DNA from 3 places in the Streptomyces sp. NPDC059037 genome. Region 1 is predicted to be linked to each of the others. Evidence: riboswitches for the same ligand, from Rfam matches in the RefSeq annotation. Region 1 holds a riboswitch; each other region holds the start of a gene.
What was found. Region 1 has a riboswitch for thiamine pyrophosphate ahead of thiC (phosphomethylpyrimidine synthase ThiC). Riboswitches for the same ligand answer to the same signal wherever they lie in the genome.
Positions count from the first base shown of each region.

Region 2: another riboswitch for thiamine pyrophosphate. It lies ahead of thiO (glycine oxidase ThiO); the one in region 1 lies ahead of thiC (phosphomethylpyrimidine synthase ThiC).
Region 3: another riboswitch for thiamine pyrophosphate. It lies ahead of ACFWY6_RS06525 (thiamine ABC transporter substrate binding subunit); the one in region 1 lies ahead of thiC (phosphomethylpyrimidine synthase ThiC).

Region 1 covers NZ_JBHYIG010000027.1:48,295-52,656, reverse strand. Annotated here, with positions in the region: partial or broken gene ACFWY6_RS08885 (YibE/F family protein) at 1-1,201, opposite strand, end outside; TPP riboswitch at 1,273-1,428, shown strand; gene thiC (phosphomethylpyrimidine synthase ThiC) at 1,421-3,208, shown strand; gene ACFWY6_RS08875 (hypothetical protein) at 3,314-4,192, opposite strand.
Region 2 covers NZ_JBHYIG010000075.1:11,051-15,412, reverse strand. Annotated here, with positions in the region: gene pknB (Stk1 family PASTA domain-containing Ser/Thr kinase) at 1-51, opposite strand, end outside; gene ACFWY6_RS17845 (thiazole synthase) at 142-936, opposite strand; gene thiS (sulfur carrier protein ThiS) at 943-1,152, opposite strand; gene thiO (glycine oxidase ThiO) at 1,149-2,339, opposite strand; TPP riboswitch at 2,337-2,450, opposite strand; gene ACFWY6_RS17830 (NAD(P)/FAD-dependent oxidoreductase) at 2,636-3,802, shown strand; gene ACFWY6_RS17825 (Rv2175c family DNA-binding protein) at 3,854-4,219, shown strand; gene thiE (thiamine phosphate synthase) at 4,307-4,362, shown strand, end outside.
Region 3 covers NZ_JBHYIG010000018.1:46,929-51,290, reverse strand. Annotated here, with positions in the region: gene ACFWY6_RS06530 (ABC transporter permease) at 1-1,311, opposite strand, end outside; gene ACFWY6_RS06525 (thiamine ABC transporter substrate binding subunit) at 1,287-2,375, opposite strand; TPP riboswitch at 2,459-2,576, opposite strand; gene rlmN (23S rRNA (adenine(2503)-C(2))-methyltransferase RlmN) at 2,616-3,722, opposite strand.

The DNA of each region.
Region 1 (4,362 bases):
CGATCGAGAAGAGCAGGAGCAGCGGCAGCGCGGCGCCGGCGTACGCGAGGACCAGGGTGTTGACCACCGAGGCGATGTGGTCGCGGCCGATGCGGATGCCCGCCCGGTAGAGGCCGCGCCAGCCCATCGTCGGGTTGGCCTGGTGCAGTTCCCAGACCGCGGACGTCTGCGTGACGGTCACGTCGTCGAGGACACCGAGTGAGCCGATGATGACGCCCGCGAGCAGCAGACCGCTCATGTCGATATCCGGGTAAAGGCCGTGGATCAAGCCCGTGTTGTCGTCCGTGTTGCCGCTCAGCGAGGCCCAGCCGATGAAGATCGAGCCGAGCAGTGCGATGAGGACGAGCGAGATCAGCGTGCCGATGACCGCGACCGATGTACGGGCCGTGAGCCCGTGGCACAGATAGAGCGCGATCAGCATGATCGCGCTGGCCCCGACCACCGCCACCACCAGCGGATTCGATCCCTGCAGGATCGCGGGCAGGATGAAGAAGGTCAGCACCAGGAAGCTCAACGCCAGTGCCACCAGGGCCATGACACCGCGCATCCGCCCCACCACGACGACGACGAGGGCGAAGATCCCGGCGAGCAGCGCCATGGGGACGGTGCGGTCCACATCGGTGACCGAGTACTGCAGCGCCTCCGGGGCCTTGGGCTCATAGGCGACCACCACCCGCTGGCCCTCACTCAACTGCCGAGGCGCGTCCGGCTGGACGATCTCGGTGAAGGTGCGGCCCTTGTCCTTTCCGCTGGTCACCTCGACCGTCGCCTTCTTGCACATGCCCTCCGCGCGCGACTGCGCGGTCTGGCCCTCGGCGGTGGAGGTGTCCCCGGTGGGCGGCGGCTGTGAGGCGTTCACGTCCTTGCAGGGCAGCTCCTGCACCTTCGTCACCGTCGCCGACTCGGTTTGCCGGTCGAAGCCGACCCCGGTGCGCTCATGGCCCGGCGCGCCACCGGGCCAGAGCACGACGAGGCCCACGACGACCGCGGTGGCGAAAGGAATCAGCACTGCGGCGATGACCTTGCGCAGATGTTTGGAGACGGGCGCCGCCGGGCCGTGGCTGTGCGAGTGCCCATGCCCGTGGCCGCCCCCGTCGCCACCTCCGTCCCCCCGCCCGTGCCCGTCCCCGGGCGGGGTCGAGAAGGGTGGCTGAGACGGCGGCTCGGACGGCGGGCGGGGCGGCGGCTCTGTGGTGGTCACTGCCCGATCATCGCAAGAACGGAGGGGGCCCTCTGTTCAGCACGCCCGATATGACGCTAGCGTGGGGGCACCTTTGCAAACGCGGGAGCTCGGAGCACCGGGCTGAGAGGGCGCTGACCTCCGTACGAAACGGCACGAATGGTGCCGCTGCCGTACGGGATCCGCTGCGTCGACCGCCGAACCTGTTACCGGGTAATGCCGGCGTAGGGAGTAGGTCTCATGACCACATCGGACGCACGCACGCCTGCCTCGACGCAGAACCAGAGCGACGAGGCCGGAAAGTCCATCGGCTGGCACAAGGCGTATGTCGAGGGCTCACGCCCCGACCTGCGCGTGCCGGTCCGCCAGGTGCACCTCACCAACGGCAAGGCCGTGACCCTGTACGACACTTCGGGGCCGTACACCGACGAGTCCATCGACACCGACGTCCGCAGGGGTCTCGCACCCCTCCGCGAGAACTGGATCATCGCCCGCGGCGACACCGAGGAGTATGTGGGCCGCCCGCCCCGTCCCGAGGACGACGGCATCAAGCACACCTCGCCCCGCGGCGGGCTGAAGAACCTCGACGCGGTCTTCCCCGGCCGTCCCCGCCAGCCGCGCCGCGGCCGTCAGGGCCAGGCGGTCACGCAGCTCGCGTACGCCCGTCGCGGCGAGATCACGCCGGAGATGGAGTTCATCGGGATCCGCGAGAACCTCGACCCCGAGGTCGTGCGCGCGGAGGTCGCCGCGGGCCGCGCGGTGATCCCGGCCAACGTCAACCACCCGGAGATCGAGCCGATGATCATCGGCAAGAAGTTCCTGGTGAAGGTGAACGCCAACATCGGCAACTCCGCGGTCACCTCCTCCATCGAGGAGGAGGTGGACAAGATGACCTGGGCCACCAAGTGGGGCGCCGACACGGTCATGGACCTGTCCACCGGCCGCAACATCCACACCACCCGCGAGTGGGTCCTGCGCAACTCCCCCGTTCCCATCGGCACCGTGCCGCTCTACCAGGCCCTGGAGAAGGTCGACGGCCAGGCCGAGGCGCTGACCTGGGAGATCTACAAGGACACGGTCATCGAGCAGGCCGAGCAGGGCGTGGACTACATGACGGTGCACGCGGGCGTGCGCCTTCCGTACGTCCCGCTCACCGCGCGCCGTAAGACCGGCATCGTCTCGCGCGGCGGCTCGATCATGGCCGCCTGGTGCCTGGCGCACCACAAGGAGAGCTTCCTCTACGAGAACTTCGAGGAGCTCTGCGAGATCCTCGCGGCGTACGACGTGACGTACTCGCTCGGCGACGGCCTGCGCCCCGGATCGATCGCGGACGCCAACGACGAGGCGCAGTTCGCCGAGTTGAAGACCCTCGGGGAACTCAACACGATCGCCAAGCGTCACAACGTACAGACGATGATCGAGGGCCCCGGTCACGTCCCGATGCACAAGATCAAGGAGAACATCGACCTCCAGCAGGAGATCTGCGAGGAGGCGCCGTTCTACACGCTCGGCCCGCTGACCACGGACATCGCGCCCGCCTACGACCACATCACCTCCGGCATCGGCGCCGCGATGATCGGCTGGTGGGGCACGGCGATGCTCTGCTACGTCACGCCCAAGGAGCACCTGGGCCTGCCGAACAGGGACGACGTGAAGACGGGCGTCATCACGTACAAGATCGCGGCGCACGCGGCGGACCTCGCCAAGGGGCACCCGGGCGCGCAGGACTGGGACGACGCGCTCTCGGACGCGCGCTTCGAGTTCCGCTGGGAGGACCAGTTCAACCTGGCCCTCGACCCGGTCACCGCACGGGAGTTCCACGACGAGACGCTGCCGGCCGAGCCCGCGAAGACGGCGCACTTCTGCTCGATGTGCGGGCCGAAGTTCTGCAGCATGAAGATCTCGCAGGACATCCGCCGACAGCACGGCGGTGACCTGGCGCAGGACGAGATCGAGGCGGGCATGGAGCAGAAGTCCAAGGAGTTCGCCGCGGCGGGCAACCGGGTCTATCTGCCGATCGCGGACTGAACCGAGCAGGTCACTGAAGTGACCCACGAGGTTCCGGACAGCGCGAATCTGTGGGTCTCCCAACAGCCGTTGGGGGACCCACAGCAGTGCTCGCCCGCGGCCCCGCTACTCCGGCTTGTGGTCGGGCCCGCCGAAGTCGGGGCTTGAGAAGTCCGGACTCGAGTAGCTCGGCCGTGGCCCCGCTGAGGGACCGCCGTCCGGGCTGCTGAACCCGGGCCGGTGGTAGCCCAGTTGAGGCATGCGGCTGCTCGGGTCCGCCGACGGCGTACGGGCCACTTGTGCGGCCCCCGGATCCGCGAGCGCCTCCCGCAGGAACGGCAGGACGCCGCGCTCCAGGAGTGCCTCGCCCCAGGCTTCCCTGGCGCGGGCCACCTCCTCGTTCCGTTCGCCGTGCGAGCCGGCCTGGAGCGAGGTCGAGCCGTTGCGCAGAGCGGTCAGGAGCAGCCCGATCGCAGCGACCAGGATGCCCCCTGCGGTGAGCGCGCCGAACAGCCATCCCGCGGTGAGCAGGGTGTCCGCGAAGGCGGGCTCGGGGTTGAGCATCTTCAGGATGTAGCCCACGAGCAGGAAGATCGCGGCGGCCGCCCCGGCGAGCACGGGTGCGAGCACCGCGACGACGGCGATCGCCCCCGCCCCCGCCCCTGTCTCGGCGGTGACCTCCCCCATCGTGGTGGCGAGACCGAGGCCGCCCGAGCCGGCTTCCGCCTCGCTCTGGCTGCTCCGTTCCCGTATCGATGGTGCGGCAGATCCGCTTTCGCGCAGTTTCTCGCGGACCTTCACATAGTGCGTGTACTCGGTCGTGGCAGCGGCGGTGATCAGCGCAGTGGCGTTCAGTGCCATGGTGCGCAGCTGCTCGGGATTGAGCCGCTCGCCCACTGCGGCGAGATCCGGACGGTTCGGTGCGGTGCGCAGCGCCTCATCGAGGATCCGCTCGAACTCGGGGCGGTCCTCATTGAGCAGGTGTGGAGCGCTGTTCATGTGCATCCCCCGATGCTCCGTAGGGCTTGGTGGCTCGCATGGGTACGAGCCGTCGGGCAGAAACGGAGGGGAGCCTGCTACGGATAAGCCGATGGTAGAGCCGTGACGGCACGCGGTGACAGGGGGTTTCCAGAAATAGGCCCCCTGGCCAGCGTGATCCTGTAGTGGAGCGCCTG
Region 2 (4,362 bases), on a different contig from region 1:
TCGGCCGTCGAGCACCTGCCCGACGAGCGGGTCCTGAAGGGTCGTGTCCACGGGGGGAGTCTACGAGCCACCGCTGACACCGATGCCCGCGCGGGCGGCCCTGGGGCCCGACTGCAGCCGACCTGTAACAGGCGCAGCCGCTCAGAACGCCGGCCGCTCCGGATCCAGCCTGGCCAGGCCCTCCGCAGGAGAAGACGCCTCGGCGAAATGCCGCCGCGGAATCCGCCCCGCCCTAAAGGCCAGGCGCCCCGCGTCGACGCCGTGCCGCATGGCCTCCGCCATGAGCACCGGCTCCTGCGCCCGCGTCACGGCCGAGGCGAGCATCACACCCGCGCACCCCAGCTCCATCGCGAGCGCCGCGTCGGACGCCGTGCCCGCCCCCGCGTCCAGAATCACCGGCACGCGCGCGTGCTCGACGATCAGCTGGAAGTTGTGCGGGTTGCGGATCCCGAGCCCGGAGCCGATGGGCGACCCGAGCGGCATGATCGCCGCGCAGCCCACGTCCTCCAGCTTCCGGGCGAGGACCGGGTCGTCGTTCGTGTACGGAAGGACCGTGAAGCCGTCGTCGACCAGGGTCTCGGCGGCGTCGATGAGCTCGATCGGATCGGGGAGCAGGGTGCGCTCGTCCGCGATGACCTCCAGCTTCACCAGATCCGTGCCGAGCGCCTCCCGGGCGAGCCGGGCGGTCAGGACGGCCTCGCCCGCGGTGAAGCAGCCCGCCGTGTTCGGAAGGACCCGGATGCCGAGCCTGCCGAGCACGGAGAGCACCGAGCCCTGTACGCCGGGATCGAGGCGGCGCATCGCGACCGTGGTCAGCTCCGTCCCGGAGGCGACGAGTGACCGCTCGAGCACGTCGAGGCTGGGCGCACCGCCCGTACCCATGATCAGTCGTGAGGAGAGCGTGAGCCCGCCGATGACGAAGGGGTCGTCTGCCATGTCGGTTCAGCCTCCTTGGACGGCGGTGAGCACTTCGACGCGGTCGCCGTCGGCGAGCGCCGTGGTGGACCACCGCGCGCGCGGGACGACGGTTTCGTTGAGCGCCGCGGCGACGCCGGACGGGGCCGCGGTGAGCGTGGCGACCAGGGACTCGAGCGTGGTGCCCGCGGCCACCTCGCGGACTTCTCCGTTGACTGAGACGGCTGAGTGGGTCATGCGGGCTGCTCCATGAGGGACTGTGCCGAGGGTGTCGTCGCGAACCGGCGGGGGGTGAACGCCCGTGCGTCGTCGGGCAGTTCACCGGTGACCAGGGCGTGCGCCATGACGTCGCCGGTGACGGGCGTCAGCAGGACGCCGTTGCGGTAGTGGCCGGTGGCCAGCTGGAGGCCGGGCAGGGCGGTGGGGCCGAGCATCGGCGCGTTGTCGGGGGAGCCGGGGCGCAGTCCCGCGCGGGTCTCGGTCAGCGGCAGTTCCGTGATGCCCGGTACGAGTTCGTGGGCGTCCCGAAGCAGCTCGTACACGCCGCCCGCGGTGACCGTCGTGTCCCAGCCGAGCTCCTCGCTGGTGGCGCCGACCACCAGCTCGCCGTTCTCGCGCGGCACCAGATAGACCTGGCTGCCCCGGACCACGGCGCGCACTGTACGGCTCAGGAACGGCGCGTGGCGCTCCGGCACCGTAAGCCGCAGCACTTGCCCCTTGACCGGGCGAACGGGCGGCAGAACCCCCTCAGGGACCCCTGTGAGGCGTCCGCTGAGGCTGCCCGCGGCCAGCACGGTCCGGTCGGCCTCCAGGGCGGCGCCGTCGGCGAGGACGACACCGGTGGCCCGGTCGCGTACGACCGTCAGGCGCTCCGCCCACGCCCGGTGGAAGACCACGCCGGCCCGCTCGCACGCCACCAGGAGCGCCGCGGCGAGCCTGCGCGGGTCGACCTGGTGGTCGCCGTCCACACGGAGCCCGCCGCGCACGCCGGGCGCGAGCATCGGTTCGAGTCGGCGGCACTCGCGCCCGCTCAGCCACTCCGATGCAAGCCCCGACTGGCGCTGAAGGGCGTGCAGTTCGCGCAGATGGGCGCGGTCGTCGGAGTCCAGCGCGACGGCGAGCGTGCCGCAGGCGCGGTAGCCGAGATCGCGGCCGCTCGCCTCCGTCAGCTCCTGCGCGAACGCCGGATAGCGCTTCGCGGAGGCCAGATTCAGGCCGAGCAGCGTCTGCTCGCCGTAGTGGAGCTCGGTGACCGCGGCCAGCATGCCCGCGGCGACCTGCGCCGCGCCGCCGCCCGGCTCGGGGTCCACGACCGCCACGGACAGGCCGCGCTGCGCCGCCCGCCAGGCCGTGACCAGGCCGATGATGCCGCCCCCGACGACGAGGACGTCCGTCGTCGCATGGGGTGGTGTACGTGGATGCATGGGTGTCCAGCCCCTCCCTTCGCCGGCATGACCCGGATCAGGTTCGTACGGTCGGAGGCCGTCCCAGCCTCCCTCTCAGCCCGGTGCGTCCGGGCTCCCGCGAGTGCTCTGCACCGGCCACCCTAGCCCGTCGTGTCCGGTGGCAGTAGGGGGAGCTGTCCGGGTATGGGCGGTGACGGTGTGTCAGAGATCTCCTCGTCGCGCCCTGAAGTCGGCGTCCTGTGCCGCCCTACAGTGATCGGGTGAGCGAGCAGCAGAGGCAGGCAGAGCGCCAGGTCGTCATCGTCGGCGCGGGGATGGCCGGGGTGCAGACCGCCGTGGCCCTGCGCGATCAGGGGTTCACCGGTGCGGTCACCCTCATCGGGGCGGAACCCCATCAGCCGTACGACAGGCCGCCGCTGTCCAAGGCCGTGCTGCTCGGCAAGGCGGAGGGCTCCGCCTTCGACGTCGACTTCGAGGCGCTGGGCATCGAGCTGAGCCTGGGCCACGAGGTCACGGGCGTCCGCCCGGCGGACCACGAGCTCGACACCGCTTCGGGGCCGGTTCCCTACGACGCCCTCGTCATCGCGACCGGCGCCGAGCCGATCCTGCTGCCGGGCGCCTCCGGAGTCCCCGGCGTACATCTGCTGCGCACCCTGGACGACGCCGAACGGCTGCGCCCGGTGCTCGCCGAGCAGCACGACATCGTGGTCGTCGGGGCGGGCTGGATCGGCGCCGAGTTCGCCACCGCCGCGCGAGAGGCGGGCTGCGCGGTCACCGTGGTCGAGGCCGCCGAGCGGCCGCTCGCGGGGGCGCTGCCCGCCGAGGTCGCGGCGCCGATGACCGCCTGGTACGCGGACTCCGGGGCCGAACTGCGCACCCACGCGCGCGTGGAGCGCGTCGAGCCCGGCACCGTCTTCCTGGACGACGGCACCCGGCTGCCCGCCGGCGCGGTCGTCGTCGGCATCGGCGCCCGGCCCGCCACGCAGTGGCTCGCGGACTCCGGGATCGCCCTCGGCGCCCACCGGGAGGTCGTCGCCGACGACCACCTGAGGACCTCGGAACCGGACGTGTACGCGGTCGGGGACTGCTCCTCCTTCCCTTCGGGAAGGTATGGCGAGCGTCTCCTCGTCCACCACTGGGACAACGCCCTCCAGGGCCCGCGCACGGTCGCGGCCAACATCATCGGCGAGGCCCCCGCGGCGTACGACCCGGTCCCGTACTTCTGGTCCGAGCAGTTCGGCCGCTTCGTCCAGTACGCGGGACACCACAGCTCCGCCGACGCACTGGTGTGGCGCGGTGACCCGGCGGGTGCGGCCTGGACGGTGTGCTGGCTGCGCGCGGGCGCCCTGGTGGCCGTCCTCGCGGTGGGGCGCCCCCGGGACCTCGCCCAGGGCCGCAAGCTGATCGAGAGCGGCGCGCGGCTCGATCCGGCCAAGGCGGCGGATCCGTCGGTGCCGCTCAAGAAGGCGGTCCTGGAGTAGCCGCGCCGACTGTGCCGCCCTCTGTCAGTCGCCGGGGATACGCTTTGTCCTGTGACCGAGATTGACGCAAAGACTGATGCTCTCGTCCCCGCATGGCTCCACCTCCCCGACATCGCCGAAATGCTCGACGTCGAGGTGACGCGCGTGCGCCAGCTGGTCAAGGAGGGCCAGCTGATCGCCGTGCGCCGTGGTGAGAACCGCGCGCTCCAGGTGCCCGCCGCCTTCATCGACGGCGACAAGATCGTCAAGGGCCTGACCGGCACCTTGACGCTCCTGAGGGACGACGGCTTCTCCGACGAAGAGATGCTGGAGTGGCTCTTCACCGCCGACCCGACCCTGCCGGGCACGCCCGCGCAGGCGCTGAGCGAGAATCGCGGCACGGAGGTGAAGCGCCGCGCCCAGGCGCTCGCCGTCTGACCTGATCCGAACCGTGCGGTGTACGGGCCGCAGCGCGCTCCACGCGGCCCGTACGCCACCGCCACCGACACCCGGGGGGAACACTCCATGGCCATCACGCCTGCCCGCGAGCAGCTCGCCGACGCCCGCCTCTACCTGTGCGT
Region 3 (4,362 bases), on a different contig from region 1:
GACCAGGGCCTGCGCCAGCGGCACCAGGATCCAGGTGGAGCGCAGGTCGAGCGGCGGCTCGTCCAGCGTGATCAGGAACCCGAAGCCGACCGTCACCGCGGACACCCCGAGCGGCAGCATGAGCAGCGCGTCGAAGCCGCGCACCAGGCGACCGGCCTTCCGGGTGAGCGCCGCCGCGGCGAGACCGCCGATCACCAGGGCGATGGCGGTGGCGGCGAGCGCGTACTGGAGGGAATTCCAGACCGCGTCGATCGGCGGGACCAGGAAGGCGCCGCCCTCCGCCGATGTCAGCTCCTGGTAGTAGGTGAAGCCATAGCCGTCGGGGCCGCTCAGCGACCGCTCGATCAGCACGCCGAGCGGCAGCAGGATCAGCACGGCGATCGTCAGCATGACCCCGCCGAGCAGCGCCCACTGCCCCACGCCGCGCGGCCGCCGGGCGACCGTCGAGGCGTCGACCAGCTTCAGGGCGGTCTCCCGCCTGCGCACGGTCCACGCGTGCACGGCGAGGATCAGACCGACCGCCACGAACTGCACGATCGTCAGGACGGCGGCCGTCGACAGGTCGAGGAGCTGGGCGGTCTGCCGGTAGATCTCGACTTCGAGCGTCGAGTACGCGGGTCCGCCGAGGATCTGTACGACGCCGAAGGAGGTGAAGGTGAACAGGAAGACCATCAGCGCGGCCGCCGCGACCGCGGGGCCGAGCGCGGGCAGCGTCACCGTCCGCCAGGCCCTCCAGCGCGAGGCGCCGAGCATCCGCGCGGCCTCCTCCTGGCGCGGATCGAGCTGCGACCAGAGCCCGCCGACGGTCCGTACGACGACGGCGTAATTGAAGAAGACGTGCGCGAGCAGAATCGCCCACACCGTCGTGTCGAGCCGCAGGCCCCACATCTCGTCGAACAGCCCCCCGCGCCCGACCAGGGCGAGGAACGCGGTCCCGACGACGACCGTCGGCAGCACGAACGGCACGGTGACGGCGGCCCGGAGCACCTGCTTGCCCCTGAACTCGAAGCGCGCGAAGACATACGCGCCGGGGAGCGCGATCAGCAGCGTGAGCGCGGTCGACGCGAGCGCCTGCCAGGTGGTGAACCACAGCACGTGCCGCACGTCGGACTGCCCGATGACCTCCGCGATCCGCCCGAACTGCCACTGCCCGTCCACCTTCAGGCCGCGCGCGACGATCGCGGCGACCGGATAGGCGAAGAAGACCGCGAAGAACGCGACGGGCACGGCCATGAGACCGAGCCGCGCCGCGCTCCCGCGCGTGAACCCCTTACGAGCGGGGGCCTTTACTTCAGTACGAGCGAGGTCCACGACTTGACCCACTGATCACGGTTGTCGGCGATCTTCTTCGGGGCCATGGTCTCCGGCTCGTCGACCTTCACGCCGTGCTTGACGAACAGCTCGGGCAGCTCGACGCCCTCCCGCACCGGGTTCACGAACATGTTCAGCGGCATGTCCTGCTGGAACTCGGTACTGATCAGGAAGTCGAGCAGCGCCTTGCCGCCCTTCTCGTTCTTGGCGTTGCCGAGCAGACCCGCGTACTCGACCTGCCGGAAGCAGGTGCCGGTCGCGACGCCGGTCGGCGCCTCCTTGGGCTGCGGCTTCGCGTAGAGCACCTCGACGGGCGGCGACGAGGCGTAGGAGACGACGAGCGGCCGGTCGCCCTTGGCCTTCTTGCCGCCCGTGGAGCCGGAGAACTCCTCGCTGTAGGCCTGCTCCCAGCCGTCGACGACCTTGACGCCGTTGGCCTTGAGCTTCTTCCAGTAGCCCTGCCAGCCGTCGTCGCCGTACTGGGCGGCGGTGCCGAGCAGGAAGCCGAGCCCGGGCGACGAGGTCGACGCGTTCTCGGTCACGAGGAGGTTCTTGTAGGCAGGCTTGACCAGATCGTCGAAGGACTTCGGCGGCGCCAGCTTCTTGTCGGCGAAGTACTTCTTGTCGTAGTTGACGCAGATGTCGCCGCTGTCGACGGGCGTCACCCGGTGCTTGTCCTGATCGACGCGGAACTGCGAGGCGATCCGGTCCGAGCCCTTGGCCTCGTACGACTGGAAGAGGCCGTTGTCGAGCGCCCGCGACAGCAGCGTGTTGTCGACGCCGAAGAAGACATCGCCCTGCGGGTTGTCCTTGGAGAGGATCGCCTTGTTCACGGCGGCGCCCGCGTCTCCGTCCTTGAGGACGTTGACCTTGTAGCCGGACCGCTTCTCGAACTCCTTCAGTACGTCCTTGGAGACGCTGAAGGAGTCATGGCTGACCAGCGTGACGCTCTTGGAGTCTGCGGCGTTGTCGCCGCTGCCGTCGGAGCTGCCGCAAGCGGAGAGCGCGACGAGCCCGAGGGTCACCGCGACCGCGGTGACCGTGACCTTCTTGGTGGTGCTCACTGAATTCAATCCTCCTGGGGGTGACCAGGAAGAGACGCGGCCCTGCCCACGGACCGGAAGGGTCCGCGGGCAGGGCGCAACAGCTTGAGTGATGTCCGAACTTCCTACCCGGAATGACCCGGGCAAGGTTCAGAGGGTCTGCGGCCAACCTGTCCTTGGCTGCCGCACTCTCAGCGCTGTGGCGCTCCCCTGTCGGAATATGAAGATGTGTTCCGGCTGTGAAGTTGTGTTTCGGCCAGCCTAACGCTCCGCCGCGGCGAGCTGACCGCACGCCCCGTCGATCTCCTGGCCACGGGTGTCACGAACCGTGACAGGCACCCCATGGGCGGCGATGGCGTCCACGAAGGCCTTCTCGTCCTCCGGCCGCGATGCCGTCCACTTCGAGCCCGGCGTCGGGTTCAGCGGGATCAGGTTCACGTGCACGGGCTTGTTCTTGAGCAGCCGCCCGAGCCGGTCACCGCGCCACGCGTGGTCGTTGATGTCCCTGATCAGCGCGTACTCGATGGAAAGCCGGCGCCCGGACTTGGCCGCGTACTCCCAGCCGGCATCCAGCACCTCCCGCACGTTCCACCGCGTATTGACGGGTACGAGGGTGTCGCGCAGCTCGTCGTCGGGCGCGTGCAGGGAGATCGCGAGGCGGCACTTGAAGCCCTCGTCGGCGAACCGGTGGATGGCGGGCACGAGCCCGACGGTCGACACGGTGATGCCGCGCTGCGAGAGCCCGACACCGTCCGGCTCGGGATCGGTCAGCCTGCGGATCGCCCCGATCACCCGGTTGTAGTTGGCGAGCGGCTCGCCCATCCCCATGAAGACGATGTTGCTCAGCCGCGCGGGCCCACCGGGGATCTCCCCATCCCTCAGCGCACGCATCCCGTCCACGATCTGGTGCACGATCTCGGCGGTCGACAGATTCCGGTCGAGACCGGCCTGCCCCGTCGCACAGAACGGGCAGTTCATCCCGCATCCGGCCTGCGACGAGATGCACATCGTCACCCGGTCCGGATAGCGCATGAGCACGGACTCGACGAGCGTCCCGTCGAAGAGCCGCCACAGCGTCTTACGGGTGGTGTCGTCGTCACAGCTGATGTGCCGCACCACGGACATCAACTCGGGAAGCAGCGCCTCCTGGAGCTTGCCGCGGGACCCGGCGGGAATGTCGGTCCACTGCTCCGGATCGTGCGCGTACCGCGCGAAGTAGTGCTGCGAGAGCTGCTTGGCGCGAAACGGTTTCTCGCCGGCGGCGGCGACGGCTTCCTTGCGCTCGGCGGGCGTGAGGTCGGCGAGATGCCGCGGCGGCTTCTTGGCTCCGCGGGGCGCGACGAAGGTGAGTTCTCCGGGTACAGGCATGGTGAATCCAGTGTCTCAGACGGTTGAAGCCTGGCCAGGTCACCGCCTACGGGTGGGGGCCGTCGTTGGTCGTCATTGGTCGCTGTAGGCCCCCCTTGGACGGCCCACAGACGGCCCGGCGGATCCCCGGCTGACCTGCGACAAGGGATCCAGCCGCTTCGGGCCGAGCCCCGCCGTTTGTCCTGCAGGCCAACCTCGGGCACGCGCCACCGACATTTTTGACCAGGACAGCGAGGCGCGTGGCCCCGGCTAAAGGGTGCAGACCACTCCCGGCTACTTAGGATCGTGCCTAGCGGCTCTGCCTGACGGGCCCCACGCACATAGGTCCTCTGGGTTGGACTGAAACGACCTTGTCTAGTCCGTTATCTACGAAAGTCGTGCGGCTACGTGCTGCCAGGCGGATACTGCATTTATGCCTCGACGCCATAGATTCTCGGGACTCGCTTATTTTCCGTGGCCCATCCCGGTGGGTGCATCCGCTTTGGGCCTGATCGAGCGGGTGAATATCGGAGGCCACATAGTGACGTTGAAATTTCCTTCTCTTGATGAGAACAGTTCACTGAACGTATCAGTAGATTACCGCGGGGCGCCCCTGCCTAAGCAGATCGCGGAGGCATCCAAAGGAAGGTGGGGATACCGA